3 regions of the Paraburkholderia kururiensis genome follow, and region 2 is predicted to be linked to each of the others. Evidence: riboswitches for the same ligand, from Rfam matches in the RefSeq annotation. Region 2 holds a riboswitch; each other region holds the start of a gene.
The links. Region 2 has a riboswitch for cobalamin ahead of U0042_RS23365 (TonB-dependent receptor domain-containing protein). Riboswitches for the same ligand answer to the same signal wherever they lie in the genome.
Positions count from the first base shown of each region.

Region 1: linked by a shared signal. The riboswitch ahead of cobW (cobalamin biosynthesis protein CobW) and the one ahead of U0042_RS23365 (TonB-dependent receptor domain-containing protein) in region 2 are both predicted to bind cobalamin.
Region 3: linked by a shared signal. The riboswitch ahead of cobG (precorrin-3B synthase) and the one ahead of U0042_RS23365 (TonB-dependent receptor domain-containing protein) in region 2 are both predicted to bind cobalamin.

Region 1 covers NZ_CP139965.1:6,367,044-6,370,313, forward strand. The annotation lists gene cobN (cobaltochelatase subunit CobN) at 1-1,036, opposite strand, end outside; gene cobW (cobalamin biosynthesis protein CobW) at 1,043-2,146, opposite strand; cobalamin riboswitch at 2,357-2,639, opposite strand; gene U0042_RS28455 (cobalamin biosynthesis protein) at 2,792-3,270, shown strand, end outside.
Region 2 covers NZ_CP139965.1:5,199,940-5,203,209, reverse strand. The annotation lists gene U0042_RS23365 (TonB-dependent receptor domain-containing protein) at 1-1,425, opposite strand, end outside; cobalamin riboswitch at 1,549-1,828, opposite strand; gene U0042_RS23360 (ATPase) at 2,176-2,568, shown strand; gene U0042_RS23355 (cell division protein ZapA) at 2,565-2,879, shown strand; RNA gene ssrS (6S RNA) at 3,006-3,187, shown strand.
Region 3 covers NZ_CP139965.1:6,356,354-6,359,623, reverse strand. The annotation lists gene U0042_RS28425 (precorrin-2 C(20)-methyltransferase) at 1-37, opposite strand, end outside; gene U0042_RS28420 (precorrin-8X methylmutase) at 34-660, opposite strand; gene cobG (precorrin-3B synthase) at 653-2,125, opposite strand; cobalamin riboswitch at 2,263-2,527, opposite strand; gene cbiE (precorrin-6y C5,15-methyltransferase (decarboxylating) subunit CbiE) at 2,626-3,270, shown strand, end outside.

The DNA of each region.
Region 1 (3,270 bases), 1.2 Mb from region 2:
AGCTCACGGCGCGCGTGACGATGCGCCCGTCCACCTCGGGCAGCGCGACGTGCATGGCGATGTCGCGCGAATGCAGGCCCTGGTTGTCCTTGAGCCAGTCGTCGCGATTGCCGGAACTCAGAATCACCTGGAACACGGGCGCGTCGCCGGTGAGCGCGGGCGATGCCGGGCCGCCGGGATCGTCCAGAGACGAAGCTGCGAACGCCGTCGTATTGAGCACAAGCGCGACGTTATGGTCGGCGCACAACTGCGCCACGACGTCGCGACTCATCGCGTCTTTCAGCGACGTCACGGCGATGGGCAACGGGTTCATGCCGCGTGCTTCGAGTGCTTCGATCAGCGCGTCGAACACCGCCGTGTTGGCGGCCTGCACGTGCGCACGATAGAACAGCAACGCGACGACCGGCGCGCCTTCACGCCAGCGCGCCTGCCAGTCCGCGACCGTCGGCACGGTGGCTGCGCTGCGGGATGCGTCTGCAAGATTCGCCGGGTAGTAGAGCATCGCGGCCGGCAGCGGCACGGGCGGCGCCGGCTCGCGGCCCCAGCCGAGCGCGTGCCAGGCAATCGCGCGCAAGAACCCTTCGGCATTCGCGAGGCCGCCTTCGCGCAGGTAGCGCCACAGTTGCCGGCACAGCGCGGCGTCGGCGGTGCTTCGTGCAATGAGGTTCGGGTCTTCCTGCAAATCGCCCGAAAACATCGCGAGCGTCTGGCCCTTGCGCTGCGCGAGTTCCACGACACGCTCGATGCCGTAAGGCCAATACGCCTCGCCGCCCAGATGGTCCACCACGACCACGCGTGCATGCTGCAACACGTCGTCGATATAGAAGTCCACCGACGCCGGCTGGCGCAGGAACGCGACGTTCGCGAGCCGCAGGCTCGGGAAGCCCGCGCCCATGCGTTCGATCACGCTTGCGAGCAGCGAGAGCGTGGTGTCGGCCGAACTGAGCACGACGATGTCGGCCGGGCGCTGATCGATGCGGATCACGCCCGCCGTGTCGTCGACGAAACCGCCGGGTACGGTGCGCAGCAGATGCATGGCGGTCTAGCGTCCCGTGGCTTCGGCGGCGGCCGACGCGAGCGCTGCATCGAACGCTGCTTGCAGCACGGCCTGATCGAGGTCTTCGCCAATCAAGACGAAGCGGCTCGTACGCGTTTGGTGATCCATTTCGTCCTCACGCCAGCGGCGGTCGAAGTAGCTGTCGAAGCGGCGGCCCACGCCCTGAATGACGAGCCGCATCGGCGCGCCGGGCAGCGCCGCGAAGCCTTTCGCGCGATAGATGGTGTGGCGCTCCACGAGCGCGCCCAGCGCCGCGATGGCCGCGTCGCGCGTGGCCGGCGCGCCCGTCACGACGACGGAATCGAAGTCGTCGTGATGGTGATGATCGGGGTCGTTCGACGAGCCGTGATGGTCGGGGCGTTGATCGATGGTCGCTTCGGAGGCGGCCGCGAGCCCGAGCAACGCCGGCAGCGCCAGCTGGCCGCCCTGCGCGCGCAGAATCTTCACGTGCGGCGGCAGTTCTTCGCGAATCAGCGCCTCCACGGCGGCCTGCTGCGCCTCGCCGATGAGGTCGATCTTGTTGAGCACGACGAGATCCGCGGCGCTCAGTTGATCTTCGAACAGTTCGTGCAGCGGCGACTCGTGATCGAGATTCGGATCGGCGCGGCGCTGCGCGTCCACGGCGTTGGGGTCCGCGGCGAACTGACCGCTCGCGGCGGCGGGTCCGTCCACCATCGTCACGACGGCGTCGACGGTGAAGCTGTTGCGAATGGCTGGCCAGTTGAAGGCCTGCACGAGCGGCTTGGGCAGCGCGAGCCCGGACGTTTCGATCAGCACGTGGTCGATCTGCGCGCGCCGCTCCACGAGCGCTTCCATCACGGGGAAGAATTCTTCCTGCACCGTGCAGCAGAGGCACCCGTTCGCGAGTTCGTAGAGCTGGCCTGCGCTTTCGTTGCCGCTTTCGTCGCAGCCGATGCCGCAGCCCTTCAGTATTTCGCCGTCGATGCCGAGTTCGCCGAACTCGTTCACGATGACGGCAATGCGCAGGCCGTTGGCCTCGCGAAGAATGTGACGCAGCAGCGTAGTCTTGCCGCTGCCGAGAAAGCCCGTAACGATGGTGACGGGAATCTTGCGCATGGGTTCTGACATGCGGGGCCTCGAGGGTTCGGGTAGTGGCCGTGCCACGCCGCACGATGCGCGCCTCAGGCGTCGCATGGAAGGTGCATGAAGCAACCAGACTGCCGATAGCCGACGAAGCCACGCTGGAAAGCAGTCAGGCGCCCTGGCGGGTCGAGCCGATTGAGCAACGGCCGGCATGCGCATAACGCTGCCGACCCAGCGGAACGCCGCTCACCCGCAGCGCCCACTCTTCGCTCTGGCCGGTATCCGGGCTGGCGAAAGCGCCGCTTCACCTTCCCACGCGAGTGATGTTGTTTCTCGCGCAGTGGTTGCCTGCATGCGTGGCCTTGCGCGCATGCATCGAAGCCGGCTCCGCATCGCATGTCGCGATGCTTTCGCTTACCGTTGCGGGGGCAGCACAGTTTGGTTCGGACCGTGCGTCAATAGACGGCGAACCGCTGTTTCCCGTTTAACTGCGCGCGCAAGGAACGCGCGCGCGAGCACCAGATCGCCACGGAGTGTAGGTGCCGCGACGGGCCGCGTCAAGGAAGCCGGAGGGGACGGCGAAGGGCCTGTGCTATCGTATGCGCCCGCCTGCGAAGGGGCGCGTGGTCGATCGGGCGTCCACGCCGGCCCATCGAAATCCAGCCATCAACCCAGCCGATTCAACCCAGCATGAGCCGCCCTGCAATGCCGGATTCGTCGACCGACGCCAGCGACGGCGCCACACGCGGCCGCTCGCTCGTGCTCGGCATCGGCTGCCGGCGAGGGGTGTCGCTGGAGCAGATCGAGGTGGCGGTGTGGGCAGTGCTGGCCGACGTAGCGCGGCACGACGAGGCTGCACATCGCGCTTCGACATACATCGCCGAACACGTCGCCTGCATCGCCACCATCGACACGAAAGCACACGAGCCTGCCTTGCTCGCGTTCTGCGCGCGCCACGCGTTGCCGCTGAAGGTCTTTTGCGCCGACGAGATCGCCGCGTGTCTGCGCAAGCATCCAGGTCTCGTGCAGTCGCCGGTCGTGCTCGCCCATGCCAGCGTGGCCGGCGTGTGCGAGCCGTGCGCGCTGCTCGCCGCGCCGGGCGGGCGCCTCGTTGCAGCCAAGCGCGCTTACGACGGCGTGACCGTCGCCATTGCCGACACTCGCCGACA
Region 2 (3,270 bases):
ATTGCCGTAGTACGGGTAATACAGGTCGTTGAAGGTGGGCGCGCGAAACGCGTCGGACCAGCTTGCGGTCGCCTTCCAGCGTGGGGTGATGTCGAAGCCGTAACCGAGGTAGTAGCTGTTCGCGCCGCCGAAATCCGAGTACTGGTCGCGCCGTACGTTGGCCTGGAACTGGCTGCGTCCGAAGCGCCCGGTATAACCCGCGAAGCCGGAATCGACGTGCCGGTTCGGCGCGCTGTACTGGTTCGAATCGAGGGTCTGGTCCAGATGCTCGTAGCCCAGCTGGATCTTCTGCTGCGGCGCGAGCATGAAGTCGTTCTGCCAGGTGTACTGCCGGTTGTCCGAGCTGAAATGGTCCGTATAGACGCCGTTGAGCGCGGTCTGGCTGCGGTCGTTGCCCATCGCGGCGACGAGGTGCGTGGTCCACCAGTCCGTCACCTTGCCGTTCGCGAACACCGAGGCCTGCTGCACCTTCGTGTAGAGATTGTTGAGATCGGTAGGCGCGCCGTATGGGTTGTCGAAGCTGCTGTTGCCGTTCGACTGGAAGAAGCGCACGCCGGCGTCCCAGCGCTCGTTGAACGTGTGACGCAGCGACGCCGACGCGCTTTCGTTCAGATAACCGTTCGCGTTCGGGTTCACGGCCGGCACGAGCGCCGGGTTGATCGACGAGAAGCCGTCGTCCTTCGCGCGCGCGAGCGACACGCTGAAGGTCGTCTTGCCCTCGGCATCGAGCGCGCCCGACACGCCCACCTGCTGGCGCTGCGTGTGATAGCTGCCGTATTCGGTCTCGAAGTTGAAGCGCGGCGGGTAGCTGCCGCCGTTCTTCGTGAAGATCTGCACGACGCCGCCGATCGCGCCGGACCCATAGAGCGCCGACACGTTGCCGTTCACCACTTCGACGTGATCGATCTGGTCGAGCGGAATCTGCGCGATCTGTGCGCTGCCGAGGCTCGTCGAATCCACGCGCACGCCGTCGATCAGCACGAGCGATTCGGTGGCGTCCGCGCCGCGCATGAAGAGCGTGGCCGTGGAACCCGGCCCGCCGTTGCGCACGATCTGCGTGCCGGGCGCGAATTGCAGCAGGCCAGGCAGGTCGTGCTGCGTGGTGTCGGCGATGTCCTGGGCGTCGAACAGCGTGGTCTGCGGGATGGCGTCGGCGAGTCGCTGCGGCCCGCGATCCGCGGTAACGACGACGGGGGCGAGCGTTCGATCGCCGGCAGCGGCGGTCGGCGAGGGCTGTGATTTTGCGTGGGTGCTTACGGCCGCAGCAGAAGCAGAGGCTGCCGGTGGTGCGATGGGCGGTGTGTCCGTGGTCGCGGCAGTATCCGGATTCGACGGCCCGGCCGATACCGCAGGCGTCTGGGCCAGGACGGCCAGCGGCAAGCCCGTCAGGGCGAGCAGCGTCGCGCGGGCGAGAGGGGTAAGCATGGAGCGATTTTCCTGTGGTAGCGTGCCCGGCTTCGCTCCCCGCGAAGCCGATGCGTCATGAGGCACGCACCCACGCCAGACAATCCGCCAGGGCCGCAGCCGGTGCCGGCAATGCTGGCGAAGCAGCGCGCCTCGCCCTCTGGCCGGTATCCGGGCTGACGACGCATCGATTCGCCTTCCCACGCACGTGTGCGCAGTGGCTTGCAGGCACGCCGCGCGACGGATGGAATCGTCGGCGGCGCACGTCGAATCGATAGGCACGCGATGTGATGCGCGTGCAGTCGCTTACCGTTGCGGGGGCAGCACAGGTTGACGCGTCCGGGGCCGGACTTCGCTCCCTGTTTCCCGTTTAACCGCGCTTGCGTTGGGCGCAGGCGCGGGCACCAGAGTGCGGCAAGTGTAAGGAGGCGTACGCGCGAGCGTCAAGGAAGCCCTGGGCGGTGCCGGGACATGGCGGGGAGACATCAAGGAAGACCGCGAAAACTGTCAAGGATGGTCAAGAACGTGATAGCGGAAGGTGTCAAATCGGCGGCGACAAGCATCGTCTTCAAGGGAGTACGAAGAAGCGCCGCAGCGGCGGGGACTGCACAAAAGTGCCTTGCGGCAAGGGCCGGCACGCATTTCGCGTTCCGCTGACGCGCGTTGCGGGGGCTTCGCAGCAGGAAGCCGGCTGTTACGTCTCGAAACGACACAGATGACAGAAGCGCGCGCATTCCGCGCTAAAATGCCCTCCTTTAGAGGACGCAGCACATGCTCAACGAACTCGAAACACTCTCCCAGAACATCGGGCGGCTGATAGAAATCAATCAGCAGCACCACGAGGCGCGTCACGCGCTCGAAGAGCAGGTCGCGCAATTGCACGCGCAACTTGATGGCGCGCGCGCCGAAATCGAACAGCTGCGCGAGGAACGCAACGCGCTGCAGGCGGAGCGCGACACGCTGTCGGCGAAGATTGACGACGCGCAGGTCCGGCTCAACGCCATCCTCGAAAAGTTGCCGCGCGCCAAGGGCCAGGGCGAACCGGACAACCAGCTCGATCTGCTCGCTTCGTCGCAACAGGAAGAAGAACGCGAAGAAGGACACCACGCGCACGGTGAAACGGCTTCGGGCACTCACGAAGCGCGCCACGGAGAAAACGCATGAGCACGAAACTGATCGAAGTGTCGATTCTCGGGCAGAACTATCGCCTCGCCTGCTCGCCTGAAACGGAGCCCGCGCTGATCGAAGCGGCGGCACGTGTGGATGCGGAAATGTCGAAGGTGCGCGAGCACAGCAACGTGCGCGGCACCGACCGCATCGCCGTCATGGCAGCGCTTTCGCTCGCATCCGAGTTGCTGCGCCTGCAGACGAGCGTGCGCCACGGCGAAGCTTTCCCCGCCGAAGAAATCCGGCGTACAATGCGCCAGATGAATGAGCAGCTGGGTACTGTGATTCAACAGTACGGCGTGCAGTAAAGTTGAACGGCAGTATTGAACACAGCGCGTTCAATCCATATATACTGCGCTCTTCAACAAACCGGCCGCGTTGCAGCGGCGCGAAAAAGCGGTTTGAGCAGCAACGGTTTCAAACAGGTTTAGTCAGCTTCCCTGCCTGGTTCGCCAAGGTCATATATTCCTTGAACCAATGCCATGTGCACGGTTGCGGAAATTTGTAGCACGGGCGTGCGCGTCACTCTGTCTGATGTACCCGAAGTGCTGCTAACTGCGACCAATTCTGAACCTCAGGTTCAGGATGCCGGCCTAGCGGCTAAGGCGGGGACCTATTCGAACGGCACCGGACGAGAGTCCGGTGCCGTTTTACTTTGCGGCTCGTTGTTTTGCGGCCTGTCGCCTTGCGGCCGCTCCC
Region 3 (3,270 bases), 1.2 Mb from region 2:
GCGGTGTCGTGCGCTCTGTCGTTCGCGCTGTTGTCATTCAGCCTCCGAGGCCAGCGCGTTGACGGCGGCCGCGGCCATCGCGCTGCCGCCGCGCCGGCCTTCCACGATCACGAACGGCACGCCGCGGCTGTCGGCGGCGAGCATCGCTTTCGATTCGGCGGCGCCGACGAATCCCACGGGAAAGCCCAGAATCAGCGCGGGCCGCGGTGCGCCCGCGTCGAGCATGTCGAGCAGATAGAAAAGCGCGGTGGGCGCATTGCCGATGGCGACCACGCTGCCGGCCAGATGAGGACGCCAGAGTTCGAGCGCCGCCGCCGACCGCGTGTTGCCAAGCTCGCTTGCAAGCGCGGGCACGGCCGGGTCGCCGAGCGTGCAGAGCACCGGGTTCGCCGCGGGCAACCGCGCGCGCGTGACGCCTTCGGCCACCATGCGGGCATCGCAGAGAATCGGCGCGCCGCGTTTGAGCGCATCGCGCCCTGCCGTGCCCGCGCCCGGCGAAAACTTGAGCGCATCGACGATATCGACCATGCCGCACGCGTGGATCACGCGCACCGCGAGCTTTTCGAGGTCGGGCGGGATGCGGGAGAGGTCGGCCTCGGCGCGGATCGTCGCGAAAGACGCGCGATAGATGGCCTGGCCGTCGCGGACGTAATCAAGCATGGGAAGAAACTCCGTACGCGAGGCGCGCCGCGTGAAGCACGCGCGTGGCCTGGTCGAGGGTGAGATGGGTGTCGAGGCGTTCGCCGAAGCGCGGGGTGGCGGGGCCTGCGCCGAGGGCGCCGCTTTCGTCGGACGGCGATTGTGCGGCCGCCTGTTCGACGCGCCGATAGACGTCGTAGCGGCCCGGCTCCACGGCGAGCAGCGTGTAGGGCGCGCAGTGCGCGGCGGCGCACGAGCGCACACAGCCGCTCACGTGAACTTGCACGTCGTCTGGCAGATGCGGCGCGAGTGCGAGGGCATCGGCTTTGGTGTCGGCGTGCGCCTTCATGCAACCGGGCGAGCCCGCGCACGCAACGAGTCTTGCGAGCGGATGGCGCGCGTCCTGAATCAGTCCGAGTGCATCCAGAGCGCGTTGGACCTGCGGTACCGCGGACGCTTCGACGTCGACCAGCAGCACGCCTTGCCACGGCGTGGCGCGCAGCGTGGCGGCGGTCTGTTGTGCGAGCCGCGCGAGTTCGCGCAGCGTGGGCGCATCGAGGCGGCCGAGCGGCGGCTGCGCGCCTACGTACCACCGTTCGCCATCGCGTTGCCGGTGAGCGCCGAATCGCAGCGATGCGTCGGCGGGCGCGCGGCGCCATGCGTCGACGGCGGCGTCACGGCGCAGCGGAAAATCGATACGGTATGCCAGGTGTTCGAGCAGCGCGATCTCGCCGTGCGCGGCGACGAGGTGGCGCATGCGCGTCTCTTCGGGGCGGGCGAGGTCGAGGAACAGCGTGAGCAGCGCACGAACCAGCGCGGGCACGTCGACCGCCTGCACGGCGGCGAGCGCGCAACGCTGCGTGCACGACGGTTCGCCCGCCAGGCCGAACGCGAACCAGGTTTGGCCGGCGTGCTGTTCCGGCGCGATGGCCGAGAGCCAGATGTCGTGCGGATGATCGAGCGCCGCGAGCCGTTCGCCGCCGTCGAGCAGCAACGCGAACTTCGGCGAGAGCGCGGCGAAACGCGGCTCGCCTTCCAGCAGCGCGAGCAGTTGTGCGGCGAGATGCCGCGTGTCGACGAGTGCGCCGATGTCGCGGCCCGCGGAGGGACTCGCCATCACGTTGCGCACGTCGTCGGCGGCGGCAAGGCGTGGCGTCGACAACGGCGCGTCGCACGACGCCTTGGACGCAAGAGGCGACGCATCCGGAAACTGCCGCGGCCCGAGCCCTGCCGCGAGCAGCCGCGCAATCAACGCGGGCTCGTGGCCGGCGCGCACGCCGCGCAGTTGCACGTTGGACCGGTTCGTCAGTTCGATCACACCGCCGGCATGTTCGCTTGCCGCCTCGGCAATCGCGATGGCCTGTTCGGCGTGCAGCTCGCCGCCGGGCAGCTTGATGCGGCACAACCCGCCGTCGCGTGCGCTGACGATGCGCGTCAGCGCGGGACAGGCGGAAGGCCGAAGCGAAGGAGTCGGATCGTGGCTCAATGCGCAGCGCTCGCGTTCAGTGAGATCGGTGAAAAAGCTCAGTGAGGAATCAGGCGTCGCGCTGCGGCCAGGTGTTCTCCTTGCGTGGCGAGGAGAGCGCGCGGCACCGGTGCACCCCGCCCGGTGTTGGCTTGCACGAACGGAACGTCCTGGCCGGCAGGTCTCCTGGCTCGCAGCTTGCCGGGTTGCCGCATGGAAGACGCGCGAAAAACGTACGAAAGCGCGTTGAAGACCATGTGCGACCCGGCGTCCGTGCCGGCCTTCCCGGTGGATCGGCTGGCTTGCCCGATCGTCCAGTGGCGCGTGGCGGCGCGGACTTTCTGCTCACAGTTGCGGGGGCAGCCACAGCTTGGCTGTGTTCCCTTTTCAGCCCCGTAGGGCACCGGCGAGGCGGTATTATCCTCTTTTTTGCGACGGGCACGACCGCGCAGGAAGGCCGCAGTAAAGCCTGCAAAGACCGGCGCGAAGCGGCACTGATCAAGCTCAAAGGAAACGATGCAATGCCCGCCTGGCTGACGGTGGTAGGTGTAGGGGAAGACGGATTTGCCGGGCTCGGCCGGGCGGCGCGACGCGCGTTGCTCGAAGCGGATGTGGTGGTGGGCGGCCAGCGCCACCTCGCCATGTTGCCCGCGCGCATTGCGGCGCGGCGCGAGGCCTGGCCGTCGCCGTTCGACATCGCACCGGTGCTCGCGCGGCGCGGCAAGCCGGTGTGCGTGCTGGCGAGCGGCGACCCCATGTTTTACGGCGTCGGCGCCACGCTCGCGCGGGCGCTGTCCGCCGACGAATGGCGCGTGCTGCCCGCGCCGTCGTCGCTTTCGCTCGCGGCGGCGCGGCTCGGATGGGCGTTGCAGGAAGTCGCGGTGGCGTCGCTCGTAGGGCGCCCGCTTGCCGCGCTGAACGCGCATCTTCACGACGGCGCCCGCATCTTCGTGCTGAGCCGCGACGGCGAGTCGCCCGGCGCCATCGCCGCGCTGCTGCGCGAGCGCGGTTTCGGCGCCACGCGCATGCACGTGTTCGAGCATCTGGGCGGTGACCGCGAACGCCGCATCGACGTGCGTGCCGCGGCCTGGCCGTCCGATCAAGCGCGGGACGTGGCCGCGCTCAACGTCGTGGCGCTCGCCTGCGAGGCAACGGAGGCGCGTTCG